Regions from separate parts of the Halomonas sp. Ps84H-12 genome, predicted to be linked through region 2. Evidence: predicted binding sites of a transcription regulator. Region 2 holds the regulator's gene; the other holds the start of a gene.
The links. The regulator sigma-54, encoded in region 2, starts transcription at its own class of promoters, with help from an activator protein. The targets are predictions, from matches to a motif close to TGGCACNNNNNTTGCTNT.

Region 1 (5,106 bases), on a different contig from region 2:
CTTCTGCTGCGGTGCTGCCCCCACAGGAACCGTTCACAACGTTAAAGTTGCCGCACTCCATGGGCTTGCGCCAATCAGAGATCAGGTCACGGGAGCCCGGCAGGTAATCCGACCACGCATCACCGGCCACGGTAGAGGGCGTTTGCCAGACGATATCGAACTGGCCGTTATCCTGAACTTCACCGATCAACACCGGCTTGGTGATGTGGTGGTTAGGCATCATCGCCGAGTAACCGCCGGAGAGGTTCGGCACGGTCACGCCGATAATCGCGTCTTTCACCGTATCCACGTCGGTGGTACCCGCTTTACGCACCGCTTCGGCCCACATGTTGAAGCCGATGTAGTGCGCTTCCATGGGGTCGTTGGTGACCGCTTCTTCATCGCCCGTCCAGTCGATCCAGGCGTCGATAAAGTCGTAGTTGGCGTCGGTGTCCACGCTCATGAAGTAGTTCCAGGCGGCCAGGTGGCCCACTAGCGGCGCGGTGTCGATACCGGACAGCTCCTGCTCACCCACCGAGAAGGCAATGACGGGAATATCCGCGGCATCGATCCCCTGGTTGGCCAGCTCACGGTAGAACGGCACGTTGGCATCGCCATTGATGGTGGAGACCACCGCCGTGGGCTTGCCCTCTTCGCCAAAGCGGCGGATTTCGGAGACGATGTTCTGCCAGTCCGAGTGACCAAACGGCGTGTAGTTGACCATGATGTCTTCTTCGGCCACCCCGTGCTCATCTTTCAGGAACGCTTCCAAGATGCGGTTGGTGGTGCGCGGGTAGACGTAGTCGGTGCCGATCAGCGCGAAGCGTTCGATACCGACTTCGTTGATCAAATACTCAACGGCAGGAATGGCCTGCTGGTTGGGGGCGGCACCGGTGTAGAAGACGTTTTCAGACGACTCTTCGCCTTCGTACTGCACCGGGTAGAAAAGCAGGCCATTCAGCTCTTCCACCACCGGCAGCACCGCTTTACGGGAGACGGAGGTCCAGTTGCCGAAGATCACATCCACTTCTTCCTGGGCCAGCAGCTCGCGGGCGCGCTCGGCAAACAGCGGCCAGTTAGACGCGGGGTCAACCACCACGGCTTCTAGCTGACGGCCAAGCAGGCCTCCGGCTTCGTTCTGCTGCTCGATGAGCATTTCCACGGTGTCTTTCAGGGTCGATTCACTGATGGCCATGGTGCCGGAGAGCGAGTGCAGAATACCGACTTTGATGGGGTCGTCGTCTTGGGCAACCGCTTGCACGCTGGCGCCCATCACAGCGGCGGTGACCAGGGCAGTGGCGAAACGGCTAAGGGTACGTGGGTATGTCTTGCGCTGCAGTGTGGTCACTTGAACCTCCTTGCGCCCCTTATGGTTGGGGCTCGTGTTTGGGGTACCGCGACCAAGCGTTGTCGTTATTGAGGCGACGGGGCACTTGGTGCGTCCACTCGTGGGTCGCGAGTTACAACTCGTATTCACACGTCGCTATACACACTGCAAGGGGTGCGCCAATGTGGAACAAAGGCCACTATTAAAAATACAATCAATCACTTAGCCGTGTACAAAAAACACAACTCAGGCGGCTTAGCACCAAGATGGCGCAACGCGGCGGCGCGCATGCACGATATTCATGCACCAACACGGCGCTTTGCACCACCGGCGGGGATGCACCATAAAAAAAGCGCCCTAGCAGACGCTAGGGCGCTTTGGGGGTACCGCACTGAGCGTTAGTTAGCGGCAGTGGCCGCTTTATTACGACGCTTCTTGAGCAACGGCAGGCCCAGCGACAGCATCGCAATCACCAACAGAGAGAGCGAAATCGGCTTATCGATAAAGGTGGTCCAGTCGCCACCAGAGATCTGCAGCGCCCGGCGCATGGACTCTTCCATAATGTTACCCAGGATCAGCGCCAGAATCAGCGGCGCCGTGGGGAAGCCAAACAGGCGCATGCCCAAGCCCAACAGGCCAAAGCCCAACAGCAGCAGCAGGTCGAAGACGCTAAAGCTCATGCCGTAAACGCCGATCATGCAGAAGATCAGAATCATCGACAGCAGCAGCGGGCGCGGCAGGTCGAGGATTTTAGCGATCAGCGGGATCAGCGGCAGGTTTAGCACCAGCAGGAAGATGTTGCCGATATACATACTGGCAATCACGCCCCAAAACACGTCCGGGCGCTGCTCCAGCATCATCGGGCCAGGGGTGACGCCCATTACCAGCAGCGCGCCCAGCAGTACCGCCGTGGTGCCGGAACCCGGCACACCTAGGGTTAAAAGCGGAACGAAAGAGCCGGTACACGCGGCATTGTTGGCCGCTTCCGGCGCGGCCACACCTTTGATGTTGCCTTGGCCAAAGGTGTCGCCATCTTTCGCTAGGCGCTTCTCCATGCTATAGCCCAGGAAAGAGCCAATGGTGGCGCCCGCCCCCGGCAATACGCCGGTAAAGAAGCCCAGTACCGAGCTACGGCTGATGGGGCCTGCAATTTGCTTCACTTCACTACCGCTCAGCTTGAGCGAGCCGATGGCATTGCGCGGAGCTTCCTTGCCACCGCCCCCACGCAGCAGCATGTAGAACACTTCCGCCAGGGCGAAGATACCCAGCGCCACTACCAGAAAGTCGATACCGTCGAGCAGTTGAATCGAGTTGAAGGTAAAGCGTTCAGTACCGGTTTGCGTGTCGATCCCCACAATCGAGATCATCACACCCACTACCGCCGCAATCAGGCCTTTTACCAAGGATTTATCCGACAGTGACACCACCGCCGTTAAGCCCAGCACCATTAGTGCAAAGTACTCAGCAGGGCCAAAGCTTACCGCCACTTTGGAGAGCAGCGGTGCCACCAGCATCAAAAAGATCACCGATACCGTACCGCCGATAAACGAGGCATACGCCGCAATGGCCAGTGCCTTACCCGCCATGCCCTGCTTGGCCATCGGGTAGCCGTCAAAGGAGGTTGCCACCGTGCCCGCCACGCCGGGGGCGTTGAGCAGAATGGATGAGGTCGAGCCGCCGAAAATAGCGCCGTAATAGACCCCTGCCATCAGAATCAAACCAGAGGAGGGCTCCATGGCAAAGGTAATCGGAATCATCAGCGCCAGCGCGCTGATCGGCCCTAGGCCTGGCAGCATACCGATAATGGTACCGGCAAACACACCGGCGAAAACGTAAGCGATATTGATTGGCTCAAGCGCGATGCCAAAGCCATACATCAGATTGTTTAAGGCATCCATGGGAGTGTCTCGCGTTAAAACCCGCTAAGCGTGCGTCAGCACGCCCTGCTTAGAACGGCAGTACGCCGGTGGGTAGGTAAACATCCATTACCCGTGTCATGGTCAGGTAAAGGGCCAGCACCACACCCAGCGATGCCGCCAGGTTGATGCCGTGGCGGCGATAGCCGTAGTAGGCGGTTAAACCAACGCTTAAGAGCGTGGAAGCCAAGACAAAGCCCAGCGGCACCAGCAAAAACGCATAGGCGGCGATGGCTAACGAGGTCACAATGACACGCGCCCAGGGGGTGAACAGCAGCGGGCCGTTGGTGGCCTCATGGTCGATCTCATCGGCCCCGGCAATAGCGCTCGGCTTTTCAAAAAACAGCAGCGCCGCCAGCAGCAGCAGAGACACACCCAATACTTTGGGGAACAGGTCGGAATCCACCGGACGCGGTAAGGGGAACGTCGGGATTTGCCAAGCCATGGCTAAATAAGCAGCCGCCACCAGCGCCAGTACAAGCGCTAGCCACTGGTTAGTATTCAATCGGGTCATTGGGATTTCTCCGAAGGAGCCAACGCGGATGCGCTGGCCCTCGCGGTAACAGACAGAAGATCCCAGCGGCGTGGCGCCACCGGGGAATCTCTAACGGGCGCTGGCGCTTACTGGCGCAGCAGGCCCAGATCGGTCAGCACGCTGCTGAACTGCGCTTGCTGCTCATCCAGGAAGGCACCAAACGTTTCGCTATCCTGGTAGGCATCGATCCAGCCCAGCTGGTCGCTGGCTTCGCGCCATGCGTCGGTTTCGAGCATTTCAGCGAATAGCGTTTCGTAGTACTCCACCGCTTCTTCCGGCATTTCCGGCGCGCCCATCACGCCACGCCAGATATCGAAGGTGTAGTCGTAGCCCTGCTCTTGGTAGGTGGGCACGTCGGCCAAACCGCCGCCCAGACGCTCTTCAGAAGAGACGCCCAGCGCGCGCAGCTGGCTGCCTTCGCCAAGCTGGCCCACGGCTTCACCAGCACCGCCGATCACCGCTTCGATGTGGCCGCCCATCAGGTTGGTCATGGCATCGCCACCGCCGGAGAACGGAATGTAGTTCACTGCAGACGCTTCCATTCCCGCTGCCGAGGCCAAGCCCGCTATTGAAATGTGATCCATGGAGCCAGGCGCACTGCCGCCACCTACGCTCAGGCCGGGGTTGGCTTTGAGTGCTTCGAACAGGTCATCGAGGGTTTGGTACTCGGAGTCCGCCGCGACCAGGATGATGGAGTAGTCGGTGTTGATACGCGCAATCGGCGTGAAGTCGGTGTGGTCGTAGCGGGAAGCGCCTGCCAGCGGCACCAGAATCATCGGCGGGCTGGTGGCAAACAGTTTGTGGGGGTTGCCGCTATCGCGGGCGACCTGGGCCCACGCCACGGCACCGCCGCCGCCAGGTACGTTGATGGCCGCGAAGCTTTCGTCTGCCAGAGACTCCTGCTGAATCACGCGGGACATGGTGCGTACCAGCGTATCCCAACCGCCGCCGGGGTTGGCGGGGGCGATGAATTCGATGGACTTGCTCGGCGTCCACTCCTGCGCTTGGGCAGATGTCGTCATGGCCAGGGCCGCCATCGGCAGGGCCAGCACGGCGATGCGCTTCAAGGAAAGCGTAGTCATTGGCGTTCTCCACGTTTTTGTTCAGGCGTTATTGTTCAAACGGTGTTTTGGTGGGCGCGGTTTGTTGTGTGCGCCGAACAAACCAAAAGCACGGCTAACCAGCAGCGCTTAGCACTCGATGATTAGCTTTGTGTGGTTACGCCGTGAACGTTAGAAGAGTGCTACCCCCGACGACAAGCTTATGACCATAAACGACAAACTGTTCTTTTTGTGCGTTTTGTTCATTTTGTTCACGCCGAGGCACTTAGAGACTGTCCAACCACCCCT
Region 2 (14,125 bases):
ATGCGCAAACGCCGGATGGTCAGGCCCTGATAGGGCTTGATCGCTTGTCGCTGCGTTTGGATGCCTGGGCCACGTTGCGCCACTTAGCGCCTATCTTCAGCGATGCGCGTATGTCTGGGCTCGAATTCCATCTCTACCAGCAGCCTGACATCGCCTGGGGCTGGCCTTCACCGGCCAAGCTGCCGCTGGGGGTAGCACCACAACCAGAGGTGGACCTTGAATCCTTGGATGCCTGGGCTGGACTGCTGCTGCGCCAGCGCCTTTGGGTGGATAACAGCCGCATCATGCTGCATGGCCAGCAGCAGACTGTGATGCTTCATGCACCTTCGCTGCTTCTGAATGGCGATCATCGCCGCACACGATTAGAGGGCTCCCTGAATATTGTCGAGGCGCCTGATGTGCTGGCATCAGAGCTGCCCGCCATTACCATGCGTGCCGAAATGCAGCCCGGTCAGCAAGGCTTTAGGGACTTTTCTGCTGCGCTTCAGCTCGATATGCAGTTGGATCATCTGGTGGTGCTGGCGGCACTGTTTCGGCCAGATCGCATGCCTTTTCTCGAACAGGTGGGCGGTCATGTGCAGCTATGGGGGCGTTGGCAAGAAGGCGCGCTAGCTGATGCGCGGCTTGCACTAGATGTGCCCGAGCTGACGCTACGTAAAGATGTGGAGTACGCTGTGCTGCGAAACATTCAGGCCAGTGGGCAGTGGCTGCGCGACAGCGAAGGCGGTGAGGCGTGGCTAAGTGGCAATGCAGAAACCGTAGAGTGGGCCCAGCCTGAAGGCGTTGGTGATGGCCCCGCGCTGCCACACCACTGGTATCTGTCACACCAGCCGGGGCAGTGGGAGTTGCGAACCAGTGCGTTTGAGCTCGCCTCGCTAGCGGCTTGGCGGGAGTATGCGCTGTTGCCTGAGTCACTCACCCGGGTATTGCAAACGCTCTCGCCCCGAGGGCAGGTGCAGGGGCTGAGCCTGGGGCAGCGTGAGGGGCGATGGGGCGTGGATGCTGCACTTACTAATGTGGCTGTACTCCCCTGGCAGCAAGCGCCAGGAGGCGGTCCGCTGGACGCTTGGGTGCAGGCTCGCGACCTGCGTGGCCGCGTGACCTTTAACAGCGCAGGCGATAGTACGCTCTATTTTCCAGAACTCTTCGATGTACCTATGCAGCTAAGTCACGCCGAAGGGGTGGTGGAGTGGGTGTATGATGGTCCTAACACCATGATTAGCGGCCGTGACCTCAATGTGGACTGGGATGGCGCCCAGGTAAGTGGTGGGTTCGGCTTGATCGCGGGGCAGCAAAGCGGTCAATTTGGGTTGGATATTGCATTTGCCGATGTAGATGCGATCTCCCGCCCGCTCTCCCAGTGGCTGCCCATGAAAGCATTTGAGCCGAAGCTGAGGGAGTGGTTGGAGAACGATATTGGTGGCTTAGTGCCGCAAGGTTCGCTGAAGCTTAGTCAGCCCCTGGGACCTGCGGCTTCATCAGATCAACTCTCGGCAACGCTCGCGCTGGAGGTCACTCAAGGCCACTTGCCGATTGCGCCGGAGTGGCCGCGTTTGGAAGATGTCGAGGGGCGCTTGCTGTGGCAAGGAGGAGTGCTTCAAGCCCAGGTAGAGCACGCCCAAAGCCACGGCGTTGAAGTATCCCAAGGCACGATACGTATGGAGAAAGAGCAGCCGCTTCAGCTATCAGGCAGTCTTCAGAGTGATGGTGCATCCTTGCTGAACTTTGTTCAGGCCATGCCGGATATGGACACGCTACCACGTAGCGATATTACCGTTGATGGTATCATCGAAGGGGATATCGCCCTTGTACTGCCGCTGGATAACGAGGAGGCGCTCCAGCTAGAGATTAATGCACGGCCAGCGCTATCGGCTGTGCGCTACGCGTCACTACCAATAACCCTGCGTGATCTGGATGGTGGGCTCAGCTGGCAGCAGGTGGGTGAGGCGCATGCGCTGTTAGGAGAGCTAAGCAGCCAGTGGCAGGGCGGTGATATTCGCGCAGAGCTGATGGCTGATCAGCGTGTTGCCTTGCAGGGCAGCGTGGAGTCGTCTGCGCTGTGGTCGTTGGCAGGGCTGCCTGCCGAGCAGGCTCGCCAAATGATGAGTGGCCGCACCCAGTGGCAGGGTGAGGTCTCTCTTGCGGCTCGTCCAGTGTTAACCTTAGAGAGCCGCCTGCTTGGCATCACCAGCGCGCTACCCGAGCCGTTTGCCAAGACTAGCGATCAACCGTGGCCATGGCAGCTACGCGCGGAGTTTGAAAGCGGGCGAGTATCGACGCAATTGGCCGATAAGGCAGCTGCGAGATTCCAAACGTTGAATAGTGGTGCACTAGCGGCCGAAGTGGTGCTCGGCAATGCAGTGCAGCGACCGAATTGGCCCAGCCAGCCTGGCTGGCGCCTTGAAGCAGGGCTCGATACGTTAGACCCCATGGCATGGCACGCTGTGCTGTCGCCGATATTGTCGGGAGGCGCCTTGGCATCTGCTTCTAGTGGCGAGAGCACGCCGCTTGAAGTACTGCTACGTGCTGGCTGTTTACGCTTTCGTGACGAGTGCTTTGGCGCTTTTAACGCCTCAGGGACACTCACCGGCCAGCGCGCAGCACTTCAGCTTAGCGGCGATATGTTGTCTGGGCGCCTAGATTACCAACCCGCCAGCGAGCGGCCGCTTGATGTTGCAATTAGCATGCTAGTCCTAGATCGTTTACTGGACCTGCCCGCCAAAGAGCATGATGCCACTGTCGCAGCCCCCGACTCTTGGGTTGATGCAATTGAAACACAGCATGTAGCCCCCGTTGCTATTCCCGACTGGCTAGCTGAACTGCCCAACGGCAGGCTACGGCTAGCGGATATTAGCGTTGGTGGCACTCGCTTTGGCCCATTAACCGCCTACTGGCAAACCGATGATCGTCGTTTTTCGCTCTCACCAGTTGGTTTAACCCTCGGACAGCTTTCTGCACGCGGCGAGTTGGTTTGGGAAGGCAATGCGGTGAATAGCCGTACACGAGCGGATATCTCCATACAGGGTGGCGATGTGGGGACGGCGCTGGAGCAGCTTAACCAACCGGTAGCCATGCGTAGCCGCACCACCGACCTTGCTGCTGAGCTTACTTGGTCGGGAGCCCCCTGGCAGCTTGATTTAAGCCGGGCTGGTGGTGAAATGAGTGCTGATATACGCGACGGCCGTTTTGTGACGCTTGAATCGACGCCTGCCCGCTTAGTGGGGTTGCTCAACTTTGATAACATTCTGCGCCGTCTACGGTTCGATTTTTCTGACCTAACCGGTCAGGGAACGGCCTTTGACCGTGTGCATGGCACTGCCGATGTAGCTGAAGGGCAGCTGTTGCTTCGTGGCCCCCTGCAAATTGATGCACCCGCCACCACGCTGACGCTAACAGGAAGTGTTAACCTCTTACAGCGTGAACTTGACCAGCGCCTAGGCGTCACACTGCCGGTTAGCCAAAGTTTACCCATCGCCGCCATTGCTGTCGGAGCGCCCATTGTGGGCGGTGCACTGTTTCTTGCCGACCAAATTTTTGGCGATGCGCTGGATCAAGCAACCACTATTTATTATCGCGTGCGAGGCCCTTGGACCTCGCCGCAAGTGACTTTAGAAGGCCCCCAATGACCGCACATAAAAGCGATATAGAGTCCGCTGTTTCCATTTTGCTAACGCCAGGTGGCCTCGATTTGAACGCTCTGGATGCTGGCCTTGGCTACGCCATGGGAGCGGGGATTGATTACGCCGACCTCTATTTTCAGCGCACCTGGCAAGAGGGTTGGGTGCTGGAAGATGGCGAAGTTAAAGAGGCCAGCTATAACATTGATGGCGGCGTTGGCGTGCGCTCGTTGGCAGGTGAGAAAACCGGGTTTGCGTACTCCAACCAAATTACCGCTGATGCACTAATGGATACAGGCCGTACCGCCTCTGGCATTGTCCGCAGCGGCAAGCAGTTGCCAGGGCAGAAAGTAATGCCAGTCAGCGCGGCGTCGTACTATGCAGGTATCGACCCACTGGCGGGCCTTTCGGCAGAAGACAAAGTGGCCATGCTGAAAGAGGCAGACCGCGTGGCCAGAGCGGCCGACCCGAGCATTAGCCAGGTCAGTGCGTCGCTGTCGGGCACCTATGAGGTGGTTTTAGTACGCGCCAGTGACGGCACCCTAGCGGCGGATATTCGCCCACTGGTGCGTTTTAACGTCAGTGTTATTGCGGCGAAAGATGGCCGCCGTGAGCGCGGCAGCGCTGGCGGCGGTGGTCGTTACTCCATGTCGCGTCTGCGGGATGAGGGCGTTGCCGAACGCTATGCCAAAGAGGCGGTGCGCCAAGCGCTGGTCAATCTTGAAGCCATTGATGCGCCAGCGGGGCAGATGCCAGTGGTGTTAGGTGCCGGTTGGCCGGGCATTCTGCTGCACGAAGCGGTAGGCCATGGCTTGGAAGGTGACTTTAACCGTAAAGGCAGTTCTGCCTTTGCAGGGCGAATGGGGCAGCGGGTTGCCGCCAAGGGAGTCACAGTGGTTGACGATGCCACTGTTGCTGATAGTCGCGGCGCGTTGAGCGTGGATGACGAAGGCACACCCGGCCAATATACGCCGCTGATTGAAGATGGCATTTTAACTGGCTATATGCAGGATAAGTTAAACGCGCGATTGATGAAGATGGCGCCTACCGGCAACGCCCGCCGCGAGTCGTTCGCTCATCTGCCGATGCCTCGTATGACCAATACGGTGATGTTGGCTGGTCAAGATGACCCTGCCGATATCATTAAAAGCGTTAAGCGGGGAATCTACGCCGTGAGTTTTGGCGGAGGGCAGGTGGATATTACCTCGGGAAAATTCGTGTTTTCGGCGAGCGAAGCCTACATGATTGAAGACGGTAAAATTACCGCGCCGGTGAAAGGTGCAACGCTGATTGGTAACGGGCCTGAGGCCATGGGCCGGGTATCGATGATTGGCCACGACATGGCGATGGATACCGGGATTGGCGTTTGCGGTAAAGAGGGCCAGGGTGTGCCGGTGGGGGTTGGCCAACCCACCCTGAAACTGGATGAGCTGACCGTGGGCGGCACGCAGTCTTCTTGAGACTCTGGTTTACAGCGCTAGCGTATCGCGCAGGTGTTTGAAAAGCTTGCGTGAGCTGGTGGGGGGCTTGCCCTGTTCGCGCTCTTTGCGGGCGTTGCGCACTAGCTGGCGCAGCGCCTGACGATCGGCGTTAGGGTAGTCTGCCATAAACAGGTCAACGGCGTCGTCGCCCTCATCCACTAGCCGGTCACGCCATTTTTCCAGGCGATGAAACGCATGATCGCGCTGCTCTTTCTCTTGTTCGATGGCATCGAAAACGCCCTGAATGGCCGTTAGATCCTCTTTGCGGATAAGTTTGCCAACGTATTGCATATGGCGACGGCGGCCTTCATGAGAGCGAATGCGAGAAGTCTCTTCAATCGCTCTCAGCATATCGTCTGATAAAGGAAAGCGCGCCCGCTCGGCAGGCTTCATGGCAATTAATGTTTCGCCAAGCGCTTGCAGAGCATGCATTTCACGCTTTAGCTGAGATTTACTCGGGCGCTCTTCTTGTTCATCGATATCGATAGGCTCGGGGCGTTGCTTCGGCATATAAGAACTCACAGATTAGATTCGTTTGCAGCATTATATCAGGCTGCGACCACAACATTGATTCGCCAATGCGATTCAGGTGAAAAGGAGGCCATATGGCACAGGCATTTGATGCAACGGCGCAGCAGGCGCAGTTGACGGAGCGCGCCACAGAGGCGCTTGCCCTGGCAAAACAGCTAGGGGCGGATGCCGCCGAAGTCGGCGCGAGCGTTGACCAAGGGTTGGGCGTTAGTGTGCGACTTGGTGAAGTGGAGACCGTTGAGCTATCTCGTGATCAGGGTATTGCGGTCACGCTCTATGTGGGAAAACGTAAAGGTAGCGCTTCCTCAACGGATGCAAGTAGTGCCTCCATTCGTGCCACGGTTGAAAAGGCGCTGGCTATTGCACGTTATACCGGGGAGGATCCCGCTGCAGGCCTCGCTGAAGCAGAGCTGATGGCGACCTATTTGCCAGACTTGAAGGTGCACTATCCGTGGGCGCTCTCAACCGATGAAGCGATTGACCTTGCCCTGCGCTGCGAACAGGCTGGCCGCGAGGTGGCAGGTATTCACCAGTCAGAAGGTGCCTCGCTCTCAAGCGGTGAGGGCGTGCGAGTATACGCCAATAGCCACGGCTTTTTGGGGACTCAAAAGGGTAGCAGTCACTCACTCTCCTGCATGCTGATTGCCCAAGATGAGCAAGGCATGCAGCGGGATTATGACTATACGTCTGCGCGTAACCCGCAGCAGCTTCGCCACCCAGAGGAGGTGGGGCGCGAGGCAGCAGCGCGAACGTTGCGGCGTCTAGGAGCGCGACGCCCCCCGACGGGAACGTTTCCTGTGCTGTTTGATCCCTCCCTTGCTAGCGGCCTTATCGGCCACCTTATGGGTGCTCTGGCGGGCGGCGCGCTTTATCGAGAAGCCTCGTTTTTATGTGATCGCTTGGGTAGCCCGCTATTCCCCGATTGGTTTGGGTTAGAAGAGCGCCCGATGGAAGTGGGAGCAACGGCTAGTTCACCGTTTGATGCGGAGGGTGTACAAACCCGTAGCAACCGGTTTATTGATCAGGGGAGGGTGGCGAGTTACATGCTCTCTGCCTACAGTGCGCGTCGTTTAGGAATGCAGTCCACGGGCAATGCGGGCGGCGCGCGCAACATGCGCTTGTTAGCGCCGTTAACGCCGCGGGAAGAGCTGTTAACACAGATGGGGCGTGGTATTTGGGTGACCGAGCTCATGGGGCAGGGCGTTAACGGCGTCACTGGCGACTATTCCCGGGGAGCAGCGGGTTTCTGGATTGAGAATGGCGAAGTACAGTACCCCATTGAGGAGTTCACTATTGCTAGTAACCTCAACAAGATGTTCGCGGGGCTAAGCGGTGTGGGAAGTGATACGGATACCCGTGGCAGTATTCACACGGGTAGCTGGCTGATTGATGCGATGACAGTGGCAGGAAGCTAGTCGACAAGTGCTGACTTGGTAAACTAGCTACTGGTCTTCGTCAAACCGTGCGTCGAACAGAGCTTCAATGGCATCTAGCGCCTGTTCGGCGTCGTTTCCTTCAGCGGCGACAGTGAGCTCGGTGCCGCAGGGGGCGGCCAGCATTAGCAGCGACATAATATTGGCGGCATCGGCTTTCTGCTGCTGCTTATAAACCACGATATTCGCGGAAAACTGCTGGCCACATTTCACCAGTTTGGTGGCCGCGCGGGCATGAAGACCACGCTGGTTGGTAAGTGTTAAGGTTCTTTTGGGCACTCTGGTTCCTTTTTGCCGAGTGGGTCTTGAAACTTAGGTCTTGAAAAACTTAGGTCTTGAGAAGCTTAGGCCTTAAAAGTTAGGTCCTGAAACTCAGGGCGTGCTGCCAGCGGCGGGTGTGGTAACGCATGGCACCGCAGGCTCTTCGCTCAGCGTGTATTGTAACCCCAGCTCACGGTGTCTCAACTGTACTTCTCCGGTCTGTTTAACCAGCTTTTTAGCAAGCTGTTCGACCATATAAACAGAGCGGTGTTGCCCGCCGGTGCAGCCAATAGCCACGGTTATATAACTTCGCTGGCTATTTTGGTAAGCCGGAAGCCACTTTTCCAACCAAGCCTGAATATCATTGGTCATTGCCTCGACCATTGGGTAGCTACTTAAAAACGCCACTATATCAGCATCACGCCCTGTAAATTGGCGCAGGGTAGGGTCCCAATAAGGGTTGGGCAGGCAGCGAACATCGAAGACTAAGTCGGCATCCATGGGTACGCCGCGTTTGTAGCCAAACGACTCAAACGTCAGTGTTAGCTGATCTTTTCGCTGGTGGGCGACTTGATCAGTAATGCGGCGTCTCAGGTCATGCACGGATAAGCGCGACGTATCGATCAACAAGTCAGCGAGATCGCGAATTTCAAGCAGCGTCTCTTCTTCTTTATTGATGGCCTCTTCCAACGTCATTTCGCTATCCCGGGTAAGCGGGTGGCGACGGCGGGTGGCTGAGTAACGCTCCAAAAGAATGCGCGCATCCGTGGTCAGATAGATGACCTGAAAACGAATTTCTCGCTGGCGTAGTTCTTCCAGTAAAGCTGGGAGGCGTTCAAGCGCCGTAGGAAGGTTGCGTGCGTCAATGCTCACTGCTAAGTGAGTGCGCTCGCCTTGCTCACGTAGTTCATCAACTAATGAGCCCAGCAGCATGGCGGGTAAATTGTCGATAGCGTAGTAGCCAAGATCCTCTAGCGCTTGTAAGGCGATAGATTTACCGGACCCTGAACGGCCGCTAATGATCACCAGTTGCATAGCGTCTCTCTTGGCTTACATAGGAGGAAATTATCGCTGCGTGCAGTGGTCACCGCCCATAAAGCCTAGGCGGCTTGTTCGCGAATCTTCGCGGTAATAAGTGCTAAGAGTTCGCGCTGACTATCGGCTTTACGTAACTGCTGACGCGTATGGGCGTCGTTCATAATAGTAGCCACTTGGCCAAGCAGTGCTAGGTGGGTGTCATCTGCCTCTTCTGGTACCAGCAGCACAAACACAAGATCCACCGGGTCGCCATCAATGGCGTCGAAGTCTACTGGCTCAGCAAGCTTTAAAAAGCCAGCAATGGGTGCGCTACAGTGAGGACTGCGAGCGTGGGGGATGGCAACCCCGTTGCCTATCCCCGTACTGCCTAGTCGCTCGCGGCCAATGAGTCGGCTAAACACCTCTTGGCTATCTAGGCTGGGTGTATTTTGGGCGATAAAGGTGCTGAAAAACTCCAGCACCCGTTTTTTGCTGCCCCCGGGAACGTCATAAAGCACGCGCTCCGGGGGGAGGATGGTTTCCAACGTCATTGAGTTAACGCACACCAGCGCCCTGGGCGCGAGCTTGTGCTTTTTCCTTATGTTTAACGAGTTGACGATCGATTTTGTCTGCTAGCGCATCAATAGCGGCATACATGTCGTTATCAAGCGCTTCGGCGTGAAGGTCTGCACCGGCAGCGTGCAGTGTGCAGGCTGCTTGCTGGCGCTCCTTCTCAACAGATAAGGTCACTTGCACCGTGGTAATGTTGTCGTAGTGGCGTTCAACGCGCTCTAGCTTTTCGTTAACGTAGTCGCGCAAGGCGTCAGTCAGTTCAACGTGATGACCAGTGATGTTTACTTGCATTGACGTGCTCCTTATCCATCGGACTGTACTTCGATTGTAACCCTTTTTACGCTATTGCAAAGCCCTTGCGTTGAGTTTGTTCATACGTACCGCTTAACTAGCGTAAACGGCGGCGCTCACTTGACGAGGGAATGCCCATTGACTCCCGATATTTTGCGACAGTACGCCGTGCAACGCTAATGCCCCCCTCTTCAAGCAGAGTCACCAAGCGGCTATCGGAGAGCGGTTTTCCTGAGGGCTCATCCTGAATCAGCTTTTTGATGCGGGCGCGAATGGCTGTGCTGGAGTGGCTGTCGCCGCCGTCTTGGCCGCTTACCTGGCTTGAGAAGAAGTACTTAAGCTCGAAAACGCCCCGTGGCGTGTGAATAAATTTCTGCGTGGTCACACGAGATATGGTGGATTCGTGCATCTCTACCGCTTCAGCAATATCCGCTAAAATCAGCGGTTTCATTGCTTCTTCGCCATGCTCCAGAAAGCCAATTTGGCGTGCAATAATTTCACGCCCAACTCGTAGCAGCGTGTCATTGCGACTCGATAAGCTTTTGATCAGCCAGCGGGCTTCTTGGAGGTGCTCTTTGAGGAACTGGTTGTCTTGGCTTTTGTCTGCGCGTTTGATCAAGCTGGCGTAGTCGGGCTGTATACGCAAGCGTGGTAGTGCTTCTGGATTGAGCTCTAAATGCCAACCTTCATTGTCGTGCCGAACGACTAGGTCGGGGGTGATGTAGCTGTCGTCGGTAACGCCATAGGTGCTCCCAGGGCGTGGGTCAAGGCTGCGAATTAAACGGATGACATCGTCAAGCTGCTCGTCATCAAGGCTTAAACGGCGCTTGAGAAGCCGCATATCGTCTTTGCCTAATGCTTCCAAAAACTGGCGAACCAGCCGTTTGGCGGGCATTAGCAGAGGGGTGTCCTCAGGTAGTGAGGCGAGTTGCAGCATCAGGCATTCACGCAGGTCTCGGGCAAAGACGCCGGTGGGCTCAAATTGCTGCAAGCGCAGCAGGGTATTTTCCACTTCCCGCTGGCTTAAGCTGTCATGGCCTTGGGCTTTTAATCCTTCCCGAATGTCATTAAGCGGCTGGGTGAGATAGCCGTTGGCATCCAGCGCATCAATCAGGCTTTCCGCGATGGCGTATTCTCGCGGGCTAAAGTCTGTCATGGCCAGTTGCCATAGCAGGTGGCCATGTAGGCTTTGTCCAGCGGCTTGGCGCTCGAAGTCGGGGCCTTCACTGCTGCCACCCAGGCTGCCTATGTCTTGATAGGTATCTGACCAGTCACTGTCGACGGAGAGTTCGTTGGGGATGCTCTCGGACCACTCAGCCTCTTGAGGCTCACTGACAGCCTGCTCGCCAAACTCATCTTCTTGCTCAAGCATGGGATTGGCATCTAGCGCTTGCTGAATTTCTTGACGAAGGTCCAGCGTCGATAGCTGAAGCAGGGCGATAGCCTGCTGCAGCTGAGGTGTCATGGTCAGCTGTGTGCCGATACGCAATTGGAGAGAAGCTTTCATGACCATCTGAGAACCACTCGTTAATCAGAAAGCTCCACCCTAGAGTGAGTTATGGCTTGGTGCAAGTGCAATAAGCATGCCACTAAAAGAAATGCTTCTGCAGGTCACTGTTTAAAGGCGGAAATCGGCGCCTAAATAGACATCTCGAACCTTCTGGTTGTTGAGGATTTCCTGGGCGTTTCCACTGGCAATGATGTGACCGTCGCCAACAATGTAGGCAATATCACAAATATCCAGCGTTTCACGAACGTTATGGTCGGTGATCAATACACCAATGTGGCGTTTCTTTAACGCTCGAATGATAGCTTTAATTTCCCCAACGGAAATCGGGTCAACCCCGGCAAAAGGTTCATCCAGCAGGATAAAGGCCGGTTCGGTGGCCAAAGAGCGGGCGATTTCAACACGGCGGCGTTCGCCCCCAGAAAGACTCATGCCTAAGTTGTCGCGTATATGAGTGATGTGAAAATCTTCAAGTAGTAACTCAAGTTGTGCTTCCCGGGCGCTTCGATCAAGCTCTTTGCGTGTCTCTAAAATGGCCATAATGTTGTCAGCCACGGAGAGCTTGCGGAAGATGGAAGCTTCCTGGGGTAGATAACCAATCCCTGCCATGGCGCGTTCATGCATAGGAGCATGAGTGAGGTCAAGGTCGTCAATGCCTACTTTGCCCGCATCCAATTTGACCAACCCCACAATCATATAAAACGAGGTGGTTTTACCTGCGCCATTAGGGCCAAGTAGCCCAACCACGCTACCTTGAGTGATTTCCAGATTAATATCTTTAACCACACGGCGGCGCTTATAGCTCTTCGCTAAATGATGGGCGTAGAGCGTTTTTACTGGTGTGGGGGCTGGGGATGTTGATGCTGCCACGTGGCCACTTCCTATTGTTCGGGCTGAAGGGTCATACGAATACGCTGATTTTCACTGCCGCTAACGTCAGAGCGTGCTTGTACTACTTCTTGATCGATAAAGTACTCTAAACGTCCACCTTGGAAGTGATCTCCTTGCTGGGTCAGCTCAGCTTGGTCAATCAGCTCAACCCGGCGTTCGGAAACGTGATAAATAATCCGACGCGCCCAGCCTTCTATAGGGGTTTCTTGGTCTTCAATTTGGTTACGCAAGTAAGCACGCTCGCCCGTAGCGATGGCGCGAGACAACTCGCCAGCATTGTTACGCTGAATTTCGACACGCTCTCCGCGTAGCTGCATATTGCCTTGGCGAATGTCAACGTTACCGGTGTACACGGCTGTCCCTGCTCGTTGGTCAAGGTCTAACCGGTCGGCCTCCACATGAATAGGCGCTTGGTTTTGTGCCGCTACAGGCAGTGCAATTGTGACAAGCGGCACGGCTAGGGCAAGAAGTGCAGTGCGGATTAGAGCATTCATCAGATTTTGCGCGAGAAACCCGGTGCTTTAGCGCCGGGAGGGATAGCGCGTCGCCCGCAGGGCGACTGGGTTACGCCACCGCCTGTCCCGCTCCTCCTGTTAGGTGGGTGAAGGGTGTAAAGTGATAGCCGTAGCCATCACCGCGTTGGATGAGGGTGCAGTATTTGTGCGAGATGCCTTGCACGGCCCCCTGTTCGGTCTGGATGTTAAAACTGCCGGTTTTGCGTACCGCGACACGCCCCGTATGGGTACCTGCTTTCTTGCCAGTCGGTACCATCGCACGCACCATGTCGCCGGTTTGAAAGCCGTGCACCTGCTTCTGCCGCATCAGATAGCCACGCGGAAACCCGTGTTTCGTTAAGCGGGTGCGCTGATAGCTACCACGCCCCATCGCCTTGATGGTTAATGTGGGCACCTGCCAAGCATGTAGTGCGTCGAACGCACCGACACAGGCCGCGTCTAGAGCATGGGTTTTAGGAATGCCCAGTCGCTGGCGGTTGTACTTGGTGCGACCGCCGGTGCCGACAGCCACCGGCAAGCTAGTCGCTTTGAGCGCATTAAACAGCGCCCAGCGCGTGGCATTGATCGCGCTGGCATCGCGCAGCGGTTGCTTGAGCTGGCGCTGCACACGCTCAAGCCGAGCGTTAGCGGTGTGGCCGTTGGCTTTCAGGCGCTTTTTCAGGCCTTTGTCAGTGGCGAAAAAATCCACCAGTGACAGCGCATCCTTGCTCTGGTTGCAGGGGTGGCAGCTTAGGGTCAAATTACTGACGCGGTTCGAGCCGCCCCGCGAGCGCGGTATCACATGCTCGATCTCCAGCGGCGTATCGGCGGTGCCGCAATAGGCACATTCACGGCCCCATTTTTCCAGCAGGTACTCGCGTACTTCGTAGCCCAGCAGCGTGCCTTGCTGGTACTCCACGCCGTTGATCTCGGGGTTATCCAGCTTCTGCGTATCAAAGCGCACCAACTCTTGGCTGATGGCGGTTACAGGCGCTAAACGATTCAACCGGTTCACCCAGGCCGTGACGGTATCGACGCGATGCTGCAGCGACGGTGCCAGCCAGCCCTTGGGTTTGGTGCGATTATTGAAGCGCGGGGCGCGGTAACGCAGGTTGGCACTGCGGCGGCGACGCCGAAAGGCGGCGCGTTGTTGTAATGCCTTTTTGATCTGATAACCGCGATGGATTAGTTCAAACAGGCACAGCACATGCCGCTGCTGACTGTCCGGTTCGCGTATCAGCGCCAGCCCGGTCGTTTTGCTGCCAGGGTCGATGCCCAGGCTTAGTGGCTGCGTGCTACCGCCCACTCGATCTTTCAGCCGGATCGTGAACGGATAGCGCTTATGCACCACGGCACGCCCGCGCTGTAGCAGCAACCGAGCCCGTTTTTCACTGCACGGCATCAGCGGCTGCTTCTTTTTGTCCAGTACGAAAATCGCCATGCGATTTCCTCCTAATCAATGCCCTTACGGACCTTGTGTCGCGGGGCTTGCGCCCCGTCTCCCCTCGGGAATGTCGATAACCGGCTCCTGCCTTGTGGCAGCGATCAAGATCTTCGGCGTTTTACCTTTCGCCCGGGCGGCGTACCGCAGCATGATCTTGACCTTTCAGAGCCACGGACTGAGGAAGCATCCGTGGGTGAGTCTTGGCGACCTGTTATCAACGTAGCGGGTTGGCTACCGCTCTCCCTGGTCAACCGGGCTTGTTGTCACAAGCTCCCGCCTTCAGGCGGGGGTAGTTGACCGCGACTCCTAAGGGGAACGGGTGGCCGGCGGATGAACGCCGCGCACGTTGTTGGTTAAACGGACTTGGCTGTCATCCAGCCATACATCCATTCGGGAGGCTTCCATACGCTGAGGGGGCTGCTGCAACACTACGTGGGTGTCGCTCCAGGCATGCCGGGTGGTCCCGTCGTAGTTTAATAGTTCGCTATCAAGCTGCCACCCCTCTTCAGGCGCTAGTAGCCGCGCGGAGCCTGCCAATGTTAATGCTTGGGTTTCAGTATTGAGGGTGCCAGTGTTCGCCGTGGC

Region 1: a site for sigma-54 is predicted at 1,471-1,488, ahead of urtA (urea ABC transporter substrate-binding protein). Genes of this name have one in related genera too.

Annotation. Positions count from the first base shown of each region.
Region 1 is NZ_JAMXSJ010000004.1:99,286-104,391, reverse strand. It holds gene urtA (urea ABC transporter substrate-binding protein) at 1-1,327, opposite strand, end outside; gene NH344_RS03140 (tripartite tricarboxylate transporter permease) at 1,705-3,204, opposite strand; gene NH344_RS03135 (tripartite tricarboxylate transporter TctB family protein) at 3,254-3,736, opposite strand; gene NH344_RS03130 (tripartite tricarboxylate transporter substrate binding protein) at 3,844-4,839, opposite strand; gene NH344_RS03125 (response regulator) at 5,084-5,106, opposite strand, start outside.
Region 2 is NZ_JAMXSJ010000031.1:17,057-31,181, reverse strand. It holds gene NH344_RS14315 (AsmA-like C-terminal region-containing protein) at 1-3,626, shown strand, start outside; gene tldD (metalloprotease TldD) at 3,623-5,077, shown strand; gene yjgA (ribosome biogenesis factor YjgA) at 5,087-5,608, opposite strand; gene pmbA (metalloprotease PmbA) at 5,704-7,044, shown strand; gene NH344_RS14295 (HPr family phosphocarrier protein) at 7,072-7,341, opposite strand; gene rapZ (RNase adapter RapZ) at 7,435-8,358, opposite strand; gene ptsN (PTS IIA-like nitrogen regulatory protein PtsN) at 8,424-8,891, opposite strand; gene raiA (ribosome-associated translation inhibitor RaiA) at 8,896-9,204, opposite strand; gene NH344_RS14275 (RNA polymerase factor sigma-54) at 9,302-10,717, opposite strand; gene lptB (LPS export ABC transporter ATP-binding protein) at 10,823-11,581, opposite strand; gene lptA (lipopolysaccharide transport periplasmic protein LptA) at 11,593-12,096, opposite strand; gene iscB (RNA-guided endonuclease IscB) at 12,167-13,537, opposite strand; gene lptC (LPS export ABC transporter periplasmic protein LptC) at 13,847-14,125, opposite strand, start outside.